DNA from 2 places in the Kitasatospora sp. NPDC038210 genome. Region 2 is predicted to be linked to the other one. Evidence: riboswitches for the same ligand, from Rfam matches in the RefSeq annotation. Region 2 holds a riboswitch; the other holds the start of a gene.
The links. A riboswitch is a leader RNA that binds a small molecule or an ion and turns the genes downstream of it on or off. The one in region 2 is predicted to bind cobalamin.
Positions count from the first base shown of each region.

Region 1: it holds a riboswitch for cobalamin, as region 2 does, so the genes downstream of both, ACZ7KX_RS15165 (ribonucleoside-diphosphate reductase subunit alpha) here and nicT (Nickel transporter NicT) in region 2, are expected to answer to the same signal.

Region 1 is NZ_JBVJYK010000006.1:248,057-255,109, reverse strand. Features, by position in the region: gene ACZ7KX_RS15170 (ribonucleotide-diphosphate reductase subunit beta) at 1-146, opposite strand, end outside; gene ACZ7KX_RS15165 (ribonucleoside-diphosphate reductase subunit alpha) at 167-2,566, opposite strand; cobalamin riboswitch at 2,758-2,889, opposite strand; gene ACZ7KX_RS15160 (glycosyltransferase family 39 protein) at 2,963-4,843, opposite strand; gene ACZ7KX_RS15155 (glycoside hydrolase family 26 protein) at 4,840-5,949, opposite strand; gene ACZ7KX_RS15150 (glycosyltransferase family 2 protein) at 5,955-7,053, opposite strand, start outside.
Region 2 is NZ_JBVJYK010000014.1:38,603-45,655, reverse strand. Features, by position in the region: gene ACZ7KX_RS26760 (AAA family ATPase) at 16-2,034, shown strand; gene ACZ7KX_RS26755 (hypothetical protein) at 2,084-3,778, opposite strand; gene ACZ7KX_RS26750 (ArsR/SmtB family transcription factor) at 3,833-4,216, opposite strand; cobalamin riboswitch at 4,299-4,514, shown strand; gene nicT (Nickel transporter NicT) at 4,547-5,662, shown strand; gene ACZ7KX_RS26740 (EamA family transporter) at 5,872-6,726, opposite strand; gene ACZ7KX_RS26735 (helix-turn-helix domain-containing protein) at 6,927-7,053, shown strand, end outside.

The DNA.
Region 1 (7,053 bases), on a different contig from region 2:
CTCAGCTTGGCGAGGTCGGCGACGTCGGAGTGCAGGTCCACCTCCTCCACGGTCCAGGTGTTCTTGATCGCGTCCCGGTACCGGTCGTAGAACGACGGGTAGCGCATCGGGCGCAGGGTCAGCTCGAAGCCGGGGTCGAGCAGCATCTTGCGGTCGTCGGGGGTGCTCACTGGCAGGCCTCGCAGGACTCGGGGTTCTCCAGGGAGCAGGCGATGGCGTCCTGCTCGGCCTGGGTCATGGTGGGGGCGGGGACCGGCACGGCGCTGCGGGCGGCACCGGAGGCGGCCTGGGCGATGCGGGTCGCGGGGCGCGAGCGCAGGTAGTAGGTGGTCTTCAGACCCACCTTCCACGCGTAGGCGTACATCGAGCTCAGCTTGCCGATGGTCGGCGCCGCCATGAACAGGTTCAGCGACTGGCTCTGGTCCAGGTACGGCATGCGGGCCGCGGCCAGGTCGATCAGCGCGCGCTGCGGCAGCTCCCAGGCCGTCCGGTAGAGCGAGCGGACCTCGGCCGGCAGCCAGTTCAGCTCCTGGACGGAGCCGTTGGCGTCGCGCAGCGAGTCGCGGGTCTGCTGGTCCCAGACGCCGAGCTCCTTGAGCTCGCGCACCAGGTACGGGTTGACCTGAAGGAACTCGCCGCTGAGCGTCTCGCGCTTGAACAGGTTGGACACCTGCGGCTCGATGCACTCGTACACGCCGGCGATGGACGCGATGGTCGCGGTCGGCGCGATGGCCAGCAGCAGCGAGTTGCGCAGGCCGGTCTCGGCGATCCGGGCGCGCAGCGCGCTCCACCGGTCGGCCCACTGCGGGGCGGCCGTCGGGAAGTGGTCGATGTGCAGCTCGCCGCGGGCGGCGCGGGTCTCGCCGTACGCCTCGTGGCGGCCCAGCTGCTCGGCCAGGTCGGCGGAGCGCTCGTACGCGGTGAGCATGATGCGCTCGGCGATGAGCGTGGACAGCCGCGCGGCCTGCGCGGAGTCGAAGTCGATCCGCAGCTTGAAGAAGACGTCCTGGAGGCCCATCACGCCGAGGCCGACCGGGCGCCAGCGGGAGTTGGACGTCCCGGCCTCGGTGGTCGGGTAGAAGTTGATGTCCACCACGCGGTCGAGGAAGGTGACGGCGGTGCGGACGGTGGCGTCGAGGCGCTCCCAGTCCATCGCGCCGAGCAGGTCGTCCGCGGAGGCGCCGACGGCCACGTGCGCACCGAGGTTGACCGAACCCAGGTTGCAGACGGCGGTCTCGGAGTCGTCCGTGACCTCCAGGATCTCGGTGCACAGGTTGGAGGAGTGCACCGTGCGGCCCGGCAGCGCGGTCTGGTTGGCGGCGCGGTTGGAGGCGTCCTTGAAGGTCATCCAGCCGTTGCCGGTCTGCGCCAGGGTGCGCATCATGCGGGCGTAGAGGGTCTGCGCCGGGATGGTGCGGACGGCCTTGCCGGCCTGCTCGGCCTTGCGGTAGGCCTCGTCGAACTCCTCGCCCCACAGGTCGACCAGCTCGGGCACGTCGGCCGGGGAGAACAGCGACCAGTCCGCGTTGGCGTTGACCCGGCGCATGAACTCGTCCGGGATCCAGTGCGCCAGGTTGAGGTTGTGGGTGCGGCGGGCTTCCTCGCCGGTGTTGTCGCGGAGCTCCAGGAACTCCTCGATGTCGGCGTGCCAGGTCTCCAGGTAGACGCACGCGGCGCCCTTGCGGCGGCCGCCCTGGTTGACGGCGGCGACCGAGGAGTCGAGGGTGCGCAGGAACGGCACGATGCCGTTGGACTTGCCGTTGGTGCCGCGGATCAGGCTGCCGCGCGAGCGGATGCGCGAGTAGGACAGGCCGATGCCGCCGGCGTGCTTGGACAGGCGGGCGATCTGCGCGTAGCGGTTGTAGATCGAGTCCAGGTTGTCCAGCGGGGAGTCGAGCAGGTAGCAGCTCGACATCTGCGGGTGGCGGGTGCCGGAGTTGAAGAGCGTCGGCGAGGAGGTGAGGTACTCCAGGCGGCTCATCAGGCCGTACAGCTCGGCCACCTCGCGCACCGACTGCTCGTTGTCGCCGACCGCCAGGCCACAGGCGACGCGGAGCAGGAAGTGCTGCGGGGTCTCGACCACCTTGCGGGTGATCGGGTGGCGCAGCAGGTAGCGGGACTGCACGGTGCGCAGGCCGAAGTACTCGAAGCGGTCGTCGCCCGCGGCGTCGATCAGGGCGTCCAGCGCGGCGGCGTGCTTGGCGACGAAGTCCGCGGTGGTGTCGCCGATCAGGCCCTCGGCGTGGCCGACGGCGATCGAGGCGGAGAAGGACGTGGCGCCCTGGCTGTTCGCCTCGTCGACGATCTCCAGCGCGAGCAGGCGGGCGGCGAGCTTCGAGTACTGGGGGTCCTCGGCGATCATCGACGCGGCGGCGTCCACGGCCAGCCCGCGCAGCTCGGCGAAGTCCGAGCCGGCGTGGCGGCCGCGCAGCGCGGCGGCCGCGACATGGCCGGGGTCGACCTCGGGGAGGTCGACACTGCGGTCGGTGAGCAGCCGCAGCAGGGCGCCGCCGGGGTCGGAGACCTTCGGGTCGATGAAGGCGGTACCGGAGCCCTGGGCGGGCAGGGTGGCTGAGGCAGCGGTGGTCAAGGCGCTCTCTCCTGGCGGCGATCGGCGGCGGTGATCGGAGCCTCGGGCCGGTCGGGGCAGGGGAGCACGGCACGAACGCAAACGGCGTCGCGCGACGGTGTCTCCCCGGCCCGCCCGCGAGGCCCGGAGGGGTGGTGCTTGGTGCTGGCGCGGCCTCTGCGGGAGGGCCGTGGCGCACGCCGCCGGCAGGTACTCGGACTCGCGGGGACAGCTGCTCCAGCCGCCCGCACACCGCTGCGGGGCAGTCCCGGATTCGCACCGGGTTCCCCTGCATCGACAGCAGAAGCGAGCATACATGTAGTGCCGCTGCTCTGCGGCGGCACCATATGTTGTGCCTGTCGTGTCACCCGCGTGGGCGGGCCCGTCGGCCGGTCAGTGCTTGAGATAGACCTTGTACGTGCTCGAATCGCCGGTCGGCGAAGTGAATTGCGCCACCAGTCGGTACTGCCCGCCGGCCGCCAGCGCGGCGCTCAGGGCGCGGTCGGTGGCGCGCGGCGCGGTGCTGTCGAGGACGACCATCGTGAACCAGCCGTCGCGGATCGCGGCGACGCTCCCGTCGTCCCCGTGGTGCTGCACGCCGGCCGCGTCGCGGTACTCCGTGCCGGTGCGCGCGGAGACCCACTGCTCGGGCCTGCTGACCGCGCCGAGGTAGTACTCGGCGAGTCCGTCGACCTCGGTGAGGTAGCGCCCCTGGGGCACCGCGTGGGACCGCAGGACGGCCAGCAGGCGGCCGGAGTCGGGTCCGTTCTGGTACCGCAGGGCGGACTGCTCCAGGCCGAGGGCGAGCAGCGCGACCCAGACCAGGATGCCGAGCTGGGGGTGGCGGAAGTGGGCGCCGACCAGCCGGGTCAGGCCCACCCCGGCGAGCGGGGCGGCCAGCAGCATGCCGTAGGCGAGGTGGCGGAACAGCGCCCCGGAGGTGCCGGTCCACACGTGCGCGGCCGGGACGGCCAGGGCGGTGGCGGTCAGCACGGTGCCGAGCAGGGCGCGGTGGCCGCGCGAGGTGGGAACGGCCTCCTTCTCGGGCGCGTCGTGCTCGTTCATCTGCTCGCGGCGCGCGTAGGCGATCGTGCCGGCCACCGCGAGGACGGTGAACAGGCCGCTCCACTGGGCGGTGGAGAGCAGGACGGCTTCGGCCGAGCCGGGGGCGGTGCCGTGCGAGGGCGACCACCCGGCGATCTCGCCCAGCGTGCCGTACGGCAGCAGCAGGACGACGGTGCCGGCGGCCAGCAGCAGGGCGCGCAGGGCGGCCGGGCCGAACCGGCGGTGCGGACGGGCGGTGGCCAGCGCGAGGCCGACCAGGGCGGGCACGGCGAAGGCCGCGGAGTACGCGACGGCGCAGGCGAGTGCGGCGGCCGGGGCGGCGGTCAGGACCAGCGCCGGATGTCGCCGTGAGGTGAACACCGTGGCCCAGGCCGCGAGGGCGACCAGCAGCACGGCGAGGGACTCGGGGGCGGCGTAGAAGCCGACCACCACGGTGGACTGCAGGACGGCGTAGACGGCTATCGCGCAGATCGCGACCCGCTCGTTGAACAGCCGGCGGGTCAGCGAGTACAGCAGCACCGTGGTGACCAGCGCGAAGCCGAGGCTGAGCAGCCGGGTGCCCCAGATGCCGTTGGCGTCGGCGGCCGCGCCCGCCAGCGGCGGGTAGAGCCAGGGCGAGCCGTTGATCCGGTCGACCAGGTCGGTGGTGACCGGGGTGCCGTGCATCAGGTGGGCGAGCTGCTGGCGGCCGGCGACCATGGCGGCGGCCTCGTCGGGGTGCGCGGCGGCGAGCAGGCGCAGCGAGAGCGCGGCCTGGACGGCCAGGACGGCGCCGAGCAGGCCGCGGGCGATCCAGCGGCGGCGCGGGCTGGTGCCCGGGTCCCAGCCGATCGCGGGGACCTGCGGGATGGTGTACGGGGCCAGCTCGATGCCGTCGGGGTTGGCCACGGCGGTCGCGGTCGCCGCGGTGGCCGGTGCTGCGGTCGGCGCGGCGGTGTCCGTGCGGGGCCCGGGGACGGTCGGCTCCGACGCCGCGGCCCGGCGACGGGCGGCGCGGCCGGTCGCGGTGCCGGCGGGCTCGGTGCGCTCGGGCGTGGCGCGGTCGGGCGCGGGCCCATCGGGCGTGCTGCCGTCGTGCTCGCTTCCGCCGTGCCGGCTGCCGTGGGGCGCGGGCCCGTCGGGCACGGCGCCGCCGGGCGGTGCGTCGCCCTTCGGCGCGCGGCGGCGCGGGATGGGGGCGAACGGGTTGAAGTCGGAGTCAGTGCTCATCGGGGGTTCCGGATGTCGAAGCCGTAGCGGGGGTCGGACACGCGCTGCTTGAAGGCGGCGAGGGTGTCCGGGACCGCCTCGACCCGCCAGTCCGCCCGCTTGACGATGTTGAACCAGACGAAGCCGACGATGTCGTCGTGCGCCTCCAGCCCGGAGAACAGCTGGTCGATGTCGGCGCGTTGGCGCTTGCCCTGCTCGGAGGCGGTCTCGCTGATGAAGAAGGGCTTCTTGGAGAAGGTGCGGATCTCGGCCATGGTCGGCCCGTACAGGGTCTCGAAGGTCTTCGGCCCGCTCTTGGTGAAGTAGCCGGTCATGCCGGCCCAGTCGACGTAGGTGTCGCCGGGGTAGTACGGCGCCAGGCGGGTGTTGGGCGCGGGGTCGGTGATGTTGGGGCTCCACACCCAGATCACGTTGGTCGCGCCGGCCTGGTCGAAGATGTCGTGGACGTGGCGCCAGGCCGCGACGAAGTCCGCCGGGCTTGAGGCCTGGCGGCCCCACGGGTACCAGTCGCCGTTCATCTCGTGGGCGATGCTGACGGCGATCGGCAGGTTGAGCTTGGCGACGGCCTTGGCGACGCCGCGCACGTAGTCGTCGGTGTCCCCGGCCGCGATCGAGGCGAGCGAGTGGTCGTACGGCTCCCAGGCCATGTAGGGCAGCGCCCCGGCCTCGTAGATCCGCCGCACGCCGGCGGTGTCGAAGCCGCCCTTCCAGTGGGCGTAGTACTCCAGGACGTTGGGCTGCTTGCCGATCGTGGCGCTGTAGGGGCCCAGCGCGTCCATCGAGGCGGGGACGTCGGGCAGGGCGGCGCCGAGGTACTTGAGGCCGGGCTTGAGCAGCGGCGTGACGTCGTACGGGACGCCGGCCGGCAGGGCCTTGGGATTGGCGGCCCCGGTGGGGGCGGAGGCGGCACCGGCCGCGGCCGCGGCGCCGCCGGCCGCCTGGCCCGGGGCGGTGGTGGCGGCCGGGGCGGGCGGGGCGAAGCCCTTCTGCATCGCGAAGCCCGGGTCCTCCGGGCCGCAGGCGGTGAGGAACAGCAGGCCGGCCGTCAGCACCGGGAGCGCCAGCCGGCGCCGGAGCCGACCGGCCCGCCGGGGGTGTGCGGTCATGGCGATCACACTGCTTCCGTGGGGCGCGGCTGGACGAGGACCCGGCCCACGATGGTGGCGTAGAACAGGCCGGAGGCGAGGACGAGGGCGAAGTTCAGCGGGCCCATGGTGAGCATCCGCCAGATGCTCAGGAACACCCAGAGCAGGGCCGTCCCGCCGCCCCAGGCGATGACGGCGATCCAGAAGCGGCGGGTCTTGTTCTTCTTGGCGCCGCTGGAGCCGGTCGGCTGCCAGGCCATCCGGTTGCGGCGCACGATGTCCCAGATGGCGAAGACGTGCGCCCAGCCGTACATCATGCGGGCGGCCCAGGCCTCCAGCCGGTAGGGGTTGCGGTGCCAGAGCGGGAAGACGACCGTCGCGTAGAGCAGTCCGGGCAGCACCAGCGCGGTGTTCTGCCAGCGGATCAGGTCGGGCCGGGCGAGCAGCAGGACGATCGGGATGAGCGGCGAGACGACGGTGAACAGCGCGGTGTGGATGTAGTAGAAGAACCCGGAGAGGTAGCAGGCGCGGGTGACCGGCCGGAGCTTGGTGGTCCAGAACTTCTTGCTGCCGAGCAGGCTCATCGAGCCGGTGCACCAGCGGTACTGCTGGTTGAAGAAGCCGCCGACGTTGTCCGGGCAGACACCGGTGGCGAGCGCCACGGGTATGTACTGCAGGTCCCAGCCGAGGCGGCGCAGGTCGAAGCCGGTGTGCACGTCCTCGGAGTGGCCGATCAGCGTGGTGCCGCCGTTCTCCTCCAGCGCGGCGCGCCGGTAGACCGCGCAGCTGCCGACGCAGATGGCGCCGTCGTTGCGCTGCCGGGAGACCTGCACCGTCCGGTAGAACAGCTCCTGGACGGCGCCCGCGCCGCGCTCGATCCAGTTCTGCGAGTCCAGGATGCGGAAGAACTGCGGGGACTGGACGATGCCGAGGCGGGGGTCGGCCTCCATGTAGGGGAGCATCTCGTTCAGCAGGTCCGGCCGGGGCGCGAAGTCGGCGTCCAGGATGAGGATGTAGTCGCTGTCGGAGTTGCGGAAGCCGAACTGCAGGTTGCCGGCCTTCTTGAACCAGCCGAGCTTGTTCCGGGTGCCGTAGACGAACCCGAAGTCGACGGCCATCTGCGCG
Region 2 (7,053 bases):
GGAGGGAGCAGGCAGATGGAGCAACGCCGGGTTGCCAACACCGTGTCAGGGACGGTGGGCGGCCACGTGGTGCAGGCCGACAGCATCGGATCGGTGCACCTCCACCAGGTGGAGCCGCTGCCGAGGCCTCGTCAGGTCCGGCTGCCGCACGGTCCCTTCGTCAACCGGCAGCCGGAACTCGCCGCGCTGAAGGCGGCGTTGGACCGGGTCGAGGCGGGCGGGCTGGGGATCGTGGTGTTCACCGGGCTCGGCGGGGTCGGGAAGACCGAGCTGATCGCCAAGTTCGCCGAGGAACACCGGGACCGCTTCCCCGGCGGGGACCTCTACGCGGACCTCCTGGCCTACCGGCACCGGGGCGGGGTGGACCTCCCGTCGCTGCTGGCCGGCTTCCTGCGCGCCCTCGGGTCGGAGCCCCCGGCGGTGGAGGCGGAGCGCTTCACGATGTTCCGCACCGTCACCGCCGAGCGGCGTTGCCTGTTCTTCCTGGACAACGTCGAGCACGCCGCCGAGGTGCGCGCCCTGCTCCCGTCGAGCGGGCTGGTGGTGGTCGCGAGCCGGCGACGGCTGCCCGCGCTGCGGACGGACGGCGCCGAGGTGCGGCAGCTCGGGCCGCTCGGTACGAGCGCCGGCACCGACCTGGTGAGGGCCTGGCTGGGCGCCGGGCGGGGCACGGACGGGGAGTTGGCGGCGCTGGTCGAGCTGTGCGGCGGGCTGCCGCTGGCGCTGAACGCGGTCGGCAGCCAGCTGCTGGACCGGGACAACCTGCCGGTCGGCCGGGTGGTGGCCGAGCTGCACGACCGGGAAGGCGGATCGGCCTTGCTGGACGACGAGGAGAACGCCCTCGGCCCGACGTACGACCTGGTCCACGAGCGGCTGTCGCCGAAGGGCCGGGCGCTCTACCGCCTGATCGGCGTGCACCCGGGCCCCTTCGTGTCGGCCGAGGCGGCGTGCGCGGCGGGTGTCGAGCAGGCCGGTGCGGCGCTGGACGAACTGCGCGCCGTCCACCTGGTCGACGAGGTGGTCGACGACGGCCCCGAGACCCGCTACCGCGCCCACGACGTGGTGCGGCTGCACGCCTACCGCCGCGCCCGCGACCTGCCCGGTCGGCAGGAACTCCTCGCCCGGGTGGTGGCCTACTACCGGGCCCGGGCCGCGCTGGCCGACCGGGCGATGGGGGAGCGGCTGCGGCTGCAGGAGGCCGGCGGCGAGGAGCTGCCCGGTTTCGCCGACGGCGCGACCGCCCTGGAGTGGCTGTACGCCGAGCGGGCCAACCTGCGTGCGGTGGTGGAGGAGGCGGCCGAGCAGCAGTGGCACGGCGAGGTGTGGCGGCTCTGCGAGTCGCTCTGGCCGCTGTACCACGGCCGCAAGCTGTACGAGGACTGGATCGCGACCCACCGGCTCGGCGTCGAGTCGGCCCAGTGGGACAACCAGCCGGCCGCCGTGGTCCGGATGCGCAACCAGCTCGCCCGCGCCCACTTCGAGCGCAAGGAGTACCCGCTCGCGGCCGAGCAGTTGGCGCTCGCCGCGGAGCAGCTGCCGCTGGTGGCGGACCGCCGGGTGGTGGGCGTGCTGCACGAGACGGACGGCCTGCTCTGCCTGGCCGACGGCCGGCCCGGCGAGGCGGTGGAGCGGTTCACGCTGGCGCTGGCGGAGAACCGGGGCGACGACCACGGTGAGATCGTCCAGAGCTACAACCTGGCGCAGGCGCTGATCGCCGACGGCCGGGCGGAGGAGGCGCTGACCGTGCTGGACGGTGCCGTCGCACGGGCCGCGGACACCGACGACCGCGACATGCTGATGAAGCTGCCGCTGGTCCGGGCCCGGGCCCACCGCGCGCTCGGGGAGCTGCGTCTCGCCGCCGTCCACGCCGGTGACTGCGCCCGGCAGGCCGAGCAGCGCAAGCAATACGCCAAGGAGGCGCAGGCGCACACCCTGCTCGTCGGCCTCGCGGCGGAGCTGGGCGACGAGGAGCTGGCGGAGCGCAGCCGTGAGCGGCTGCGGGAGCTGCGGGCACGGGACGGCCGGGAGGGCTAGGGCAGGGGCGGTCGGGACTCGGTGCCCGGGGCCGGAGCGGTCGGGGCGGCTAGGAGGGGGAGGGCCGGGGCGGCTCGGTGGTGAACGAGACCCGGGTGCGGTGTTCGCCGGTGCGGACGGTGAGCCCGTGCTCGGGGAGGCCGGCCGGGTCGCCGCCGTCGGCGAGCCAGCAGGCCACGGCGGAGCCGAGCAGCAGCGGGTCGAGGCGGGGCTCGGGGCTGCCCCAGTCCGGTTCGGCGCGGGCTTCGAGGAGCAGCCCGGTGCGCAGCCGGAGCAGGTGGCGGGCCGGGCCGAGGGCGGCCACCGCGACGGCGAGGCCGGGGAGTTCGGCGACGGTGTCGGCGAGCCAGCGGGTGGCGGGGCGCTCGGCGCGGACCTCGGTGCGGGCCAGCACCTCGGCGGTGTAGCGCAGGGCGTCGCCTGGGTGCTCGTCGGTGAGTGCGTGGAAGCCGCGCGGGGTGTGGTCGGCCGGGTCGAAGGGGTAGCGCCGCAGTCCGACCTCGGTGCCCTCGCTCTCGCCCTCGACGTCGTACGCGGTGGGCGCGTCGGTGGTGCCGGGGCGCGGGACGGGCCCGGGGTAGGGCGGCAGGAGCGGTTCGTCCCCCGGTTCGTCCAGCTGTTCCAGGAAGGAGTAGAGCAGCGGGCGCAGCAGTTCGGCGGAGCGGCCGCGGCGGCTCAGCGAGCGGTCGGTGAGCGGGCGCAGGGCGGCCGGGTCCCGCTTGCCCAGGGCCAGTTCGAGCTGGGCGGCGAGGTCGCCGTCGGGGTCGAGCACGGGCGCGGCCTGTCCGAAGGCGTAGCCGGGGGAGCGCGGGTCGAGTTCGGCGGCGCCGGTGGCGACCAGCACGGTGGGCCGCTCCAGGGCGGCGCCGTAGACGGAGACCGAGCCGTGGTCGCCGATCAGGCAGTCGGCGGCGACCAGGGCGGCCTGCCAGCCCTGGTGCGGCGGGATCAGGCGCAGGCCCATCCGGCGGGCGGCGTCGAGCAGGGCCTCGGGGTCGTGGCGGCTCCAGATGTTGGGGTGCAGGACGACGGCGACGGCGTACTCGTCGGCGGGCAGCCGGCGGACCAGGCGCTGGGGCAGGTCGGGGCGGCGGCCGAATAACGAGTGCTCGCTCCACGTGGAGTTGACGACGACGAGCCGCCGGCCGTCGACGGCGCCGAGCGCGGCGCGGTAGGCGTCGCGGGAGCGCAGGCTGCGCAGCATCCGGTCGAAGCAGGGGTCGCCGACCACCCGGGCGACGTCCAGTGCCTCGGGGCAGGAGACCCGCAGGCGGTCCAGCTGCTCGGGGTGGGAGAGGCCGAGGACGTCCACGAACACCCGCCCGCGGTGGGTGAGTTCCTTGCGGGAGAGGCCGGCGGCGCTGACCGTGTCGCCGGTGGACTCGGTGACCAGGCGGTTGTAGCCGGCGCCGTGCGGGAGCACGACGAGCCGGGCGTCCAGGCGGTGCATGGAGGAGTGCACGGCGCAGGAGACGGCCAGGTCGAAGCGGTGCCGGACGGCGTCCTCCCAGTCCAGCAGGGTGAAGCCGGGCAAGCCGTGCAGGTACTCGTCCAGGGCGCGATCGGCGAAGGCGGAGCCGGGGTTGACGGTGAAGTACCGCTCGACCCCGTCCGGGTGCAGCAGGGTGAGGACGTCCAGGACCCGGGTGGCGGAGGTGAGGGTGCGGGCGACCGCCAGCACGCGGGCCTTGACCGGTCGGGTGTTCCAGCGGTCGGCGGGCCAGGCGTGGGGGTGGGACGGCACGCCATGATCGTACTCACCCGGGGTGCCGGTGCGGCCGCGTTTCCCGAGTGTCGGTCAGCCGGCCGCGGCGGTGGGCTCGTGGTGCTCGGCGGCGACGCACTCGTCGAGGAGGGGGCGCATGTCCTGGTCGACGAGCCGGTAGCGCACGACTCGTCCGTCCTTGTCGCCGGTGACCACGCCGGCCGTGCGGAGCAGCCGCAGGGCCTGGGAGACGGCGGGGTCGCGCATGCCGGTGGCGACCGCGAGGTCGGTGACGGCGAGCGGGCCCGCCCGGTGGAGGGCGAGCAGCAGGGCGAGCCGTCCGGGGTCGGCGAGCAGCGAGAACCGCTCGGCCCAGGACCGGACGTGCGCGGCGTCACCGATCGCGGCGATGGCCTCGCAGACCCGGTGTCCGTCGATGGTGCGGTGGCCCGCGCGGTCGGCCGGTACGAGATGCATGCGGACATTCTTGCAGGCGGGCGGCTGTGATCCTGGACACCTGCGCAGGTGCGCAGCCTTGCATGGGTCGGGGCCGGGCCCCTACCGTGTAGCCCGCCGTGGTGCTCGGGAAGACCGGTGACGGACCCTCAGGGGTCCGGAGTCCGGAGCGGCCCTCGCCACTGTGATCGGGCCGTTCCCCCGTCCGCGGGGGAGCGCCGTCCGTACCCACGACGTCACTGGGCGCCTCGCGCACCCGGGAAGGCGGGTACGGGCGTGTCCCGTAAGCCAGGAGACCGGCCGCGGCATCTCACGAAGTGATTCCACGAGGTGCTGGAGCGTGATCCGCAGATGACCCTGCCCGAAACCGCCGCCGCGGAGGCCGCAGCGGCTCCCTCCGTACTGCCCACCTTCCGGTGGCGGCGCGAGGACACCGTCCGCACGGCCGGGCTGATGGGCGTGATCCTGGCCATGCACGTGGTGGCCTTCGGGACGCTCATTTTTCTGGTGGCACCCGAGCGGTACGCGGTCGGTACCCAGGTCTTCGGGGTGGGCCTGGGTATCACCGCGTACACCCTCGGGATGCGGCACGCCTTCGACGCCGACCACATCGCGGTGATCGACAACACCACCCGCAAGCTGATGGCGGACGGCAAGCGGCCGGTCTCGGTGGGCTTCTGGTTCGCCCTCGGGCACTCCTCGATGGTGGTCATCATGGCCGCCCTGGTGGCGGGCGGCGCGCAGCTGGCGAACACGCTGATGGACGACGAGTCGACCACCCACAAGTGGCTCGGGGTGGTCGGGACGACGGCCTCCGGCGCGTTCCTGTACCTGATCGGGGCGCTCAACCTGGCGGCGCTGCTCGGGATCCTCAAGGTGTTCCGGGCGATGCGCGCCGGGCAGTACGACGAGGCGGAGCTGGAGGCGCACCTCGACTCGCGCGGCTTCATGGCCCGGGTGCTGAACCGGGCCACCCGGTCGATCACCCGGCCGGGGCAGATGTTCCCGGTCGGCATGGTGCTGGGCCTGGGCTTCGACACCGCGACCGAGGTCACCCTGATGGTGATGGCCGGCTCGGGTGCGGCCGCCGGACTGCCCTGGTACGCGATCGTCTGCCTGCCGCTGCTGTTCGCGGCCGGGATGAGCCTGTTCGACACCCTGGACGGGACGTTCATGAACTTCGCGTACCAGTGGGCCTTCGCCAACCCGGTGCGCAAGGTGTACTACAACCTGACCATCACCGGGCTGTCGATCGCGGTGGCCTTCATCATCGGCACCATCGAGCTGGTCGGTGTGCTGCACGAGAAGTTCGACCTCACCGACCCGGTGAGCGGCTGGATCGCGGACATCTCGCTGGACAACGTCGGCTACGCGATCGCCGGGCTGTTCGTGGTGGTCTGGGCGCTGGCGATCGGGTACTGGAAGCTCGCCCGGGTCGAGAAGCGCTGGGCGCCCGAGGGCTCGTGACGGGTCCGAGCCCGGGGGCATGAGCGCGGCTCATGACGTCGGGCATGAGCGCGGCTCATGGGGTCGGGCATGAGCGCGGCTCATGGGGTCCCATGAGGTCGGCTCATGGCGGCCGGGGGCATGAGGTCGACTCATGGCGTCGGGGCATGAGCGCGGCTCATCCCACTGCCCCATGAGCGCGGCTCATGGGGCAGCGTCATGAGCACCTCTCATGCGGCCGCGAGCAGCAGCGTTCCCGCGACGGCGAGCCCGGCGCCGACCACCTGGACCGGGCGCAGCCGCTCCTTGAACACCCCGCGTGCCATCAGCGCGGTGACCACGGGGTAGAGCGAGGAGAGGACGGCGGCCACGGTGGCCGAGCCGCGGTGCGAGGCCATCGCGAAGACGGCGTTGGCGACGACGTCGGCGAGCCCGACCGCGGTGAGCAGCGGCAGCCGGGCCCGCAGTCCCGGCAGCAGGCCGGCCGCATCCCCGGAGCGGCGCAGGCCGGCCACCAGGACGGTGCCGCCGACGGCGACGTTGCACAGCCGTTGGACGCACAGCACCAGCAGCAGGCCGCCGTCCGCCGAGGCGTGCGCGATCAGGGCCATCACCGTGCCGAAGCCGAGGGCCGCACCCAGGGTGAGCAGCAGGGTGCTGCGGGCGGCGGCCCGGCCGCCGCGCTCGGGCCCGGAGGCGAGCACCACGCCGGCCACCGCGACGGCGATCCCGGCGATCCGGCCGGGGCCCGGGCGGTCGCCGAGGGCCAGGCCGACGCCGACGGGCACCAGGACGGCGACGGTGGTCAGCGGCGAGACCACGCCCATCGGGCCGAGGGCGAGCGCGCGGTAGAAGGCGAGGACCGCGAACGGGCCGATCACCCCGGCGGCGACCGCGTACCAGAGGGCGGGGGAGGCGTCGGCCCAGCTGCCGGTGGCGAGGACGGCGGCCAGCAGTACGGCGGCGGCCGCCGCCTGGGAGGCGACCACCACGGCGAGCGCGGGCAGCCGCCGGGCGAGTGCGCCGCCGCCGAAGTCGGCGACGCCCCAGAGCAGGCTGGCGGAGAGCGCGAGCAGGGCGGTCACGGGCGGGCCCCGGGCCGCAGGAGGTTGCCCGGGATGGTGGGTCCGCCGGGCGCGGAGGGACTCAAGGACAGCACAATGCACTCCGAAGTACAGTCGGGTGGACTCGTTGCCGAGGTTTGGCAGCGTAGTGCAACAAACTGAACTTGCCGAACACTATTTCGCACTGTCACGACCAGTGGACACACCGGAGGACTGACCGCGTGCCGGACCCCGACCTCGTCTCCCGGGCCCTCGCCCGGAACCTCAAGCGGCTGCGCACCGAGCGCGGTCACACCCTGGACGCCCTCGCCGCCCGCTCCGGGGTGAGCCGCGGCATGATCGTGCAGA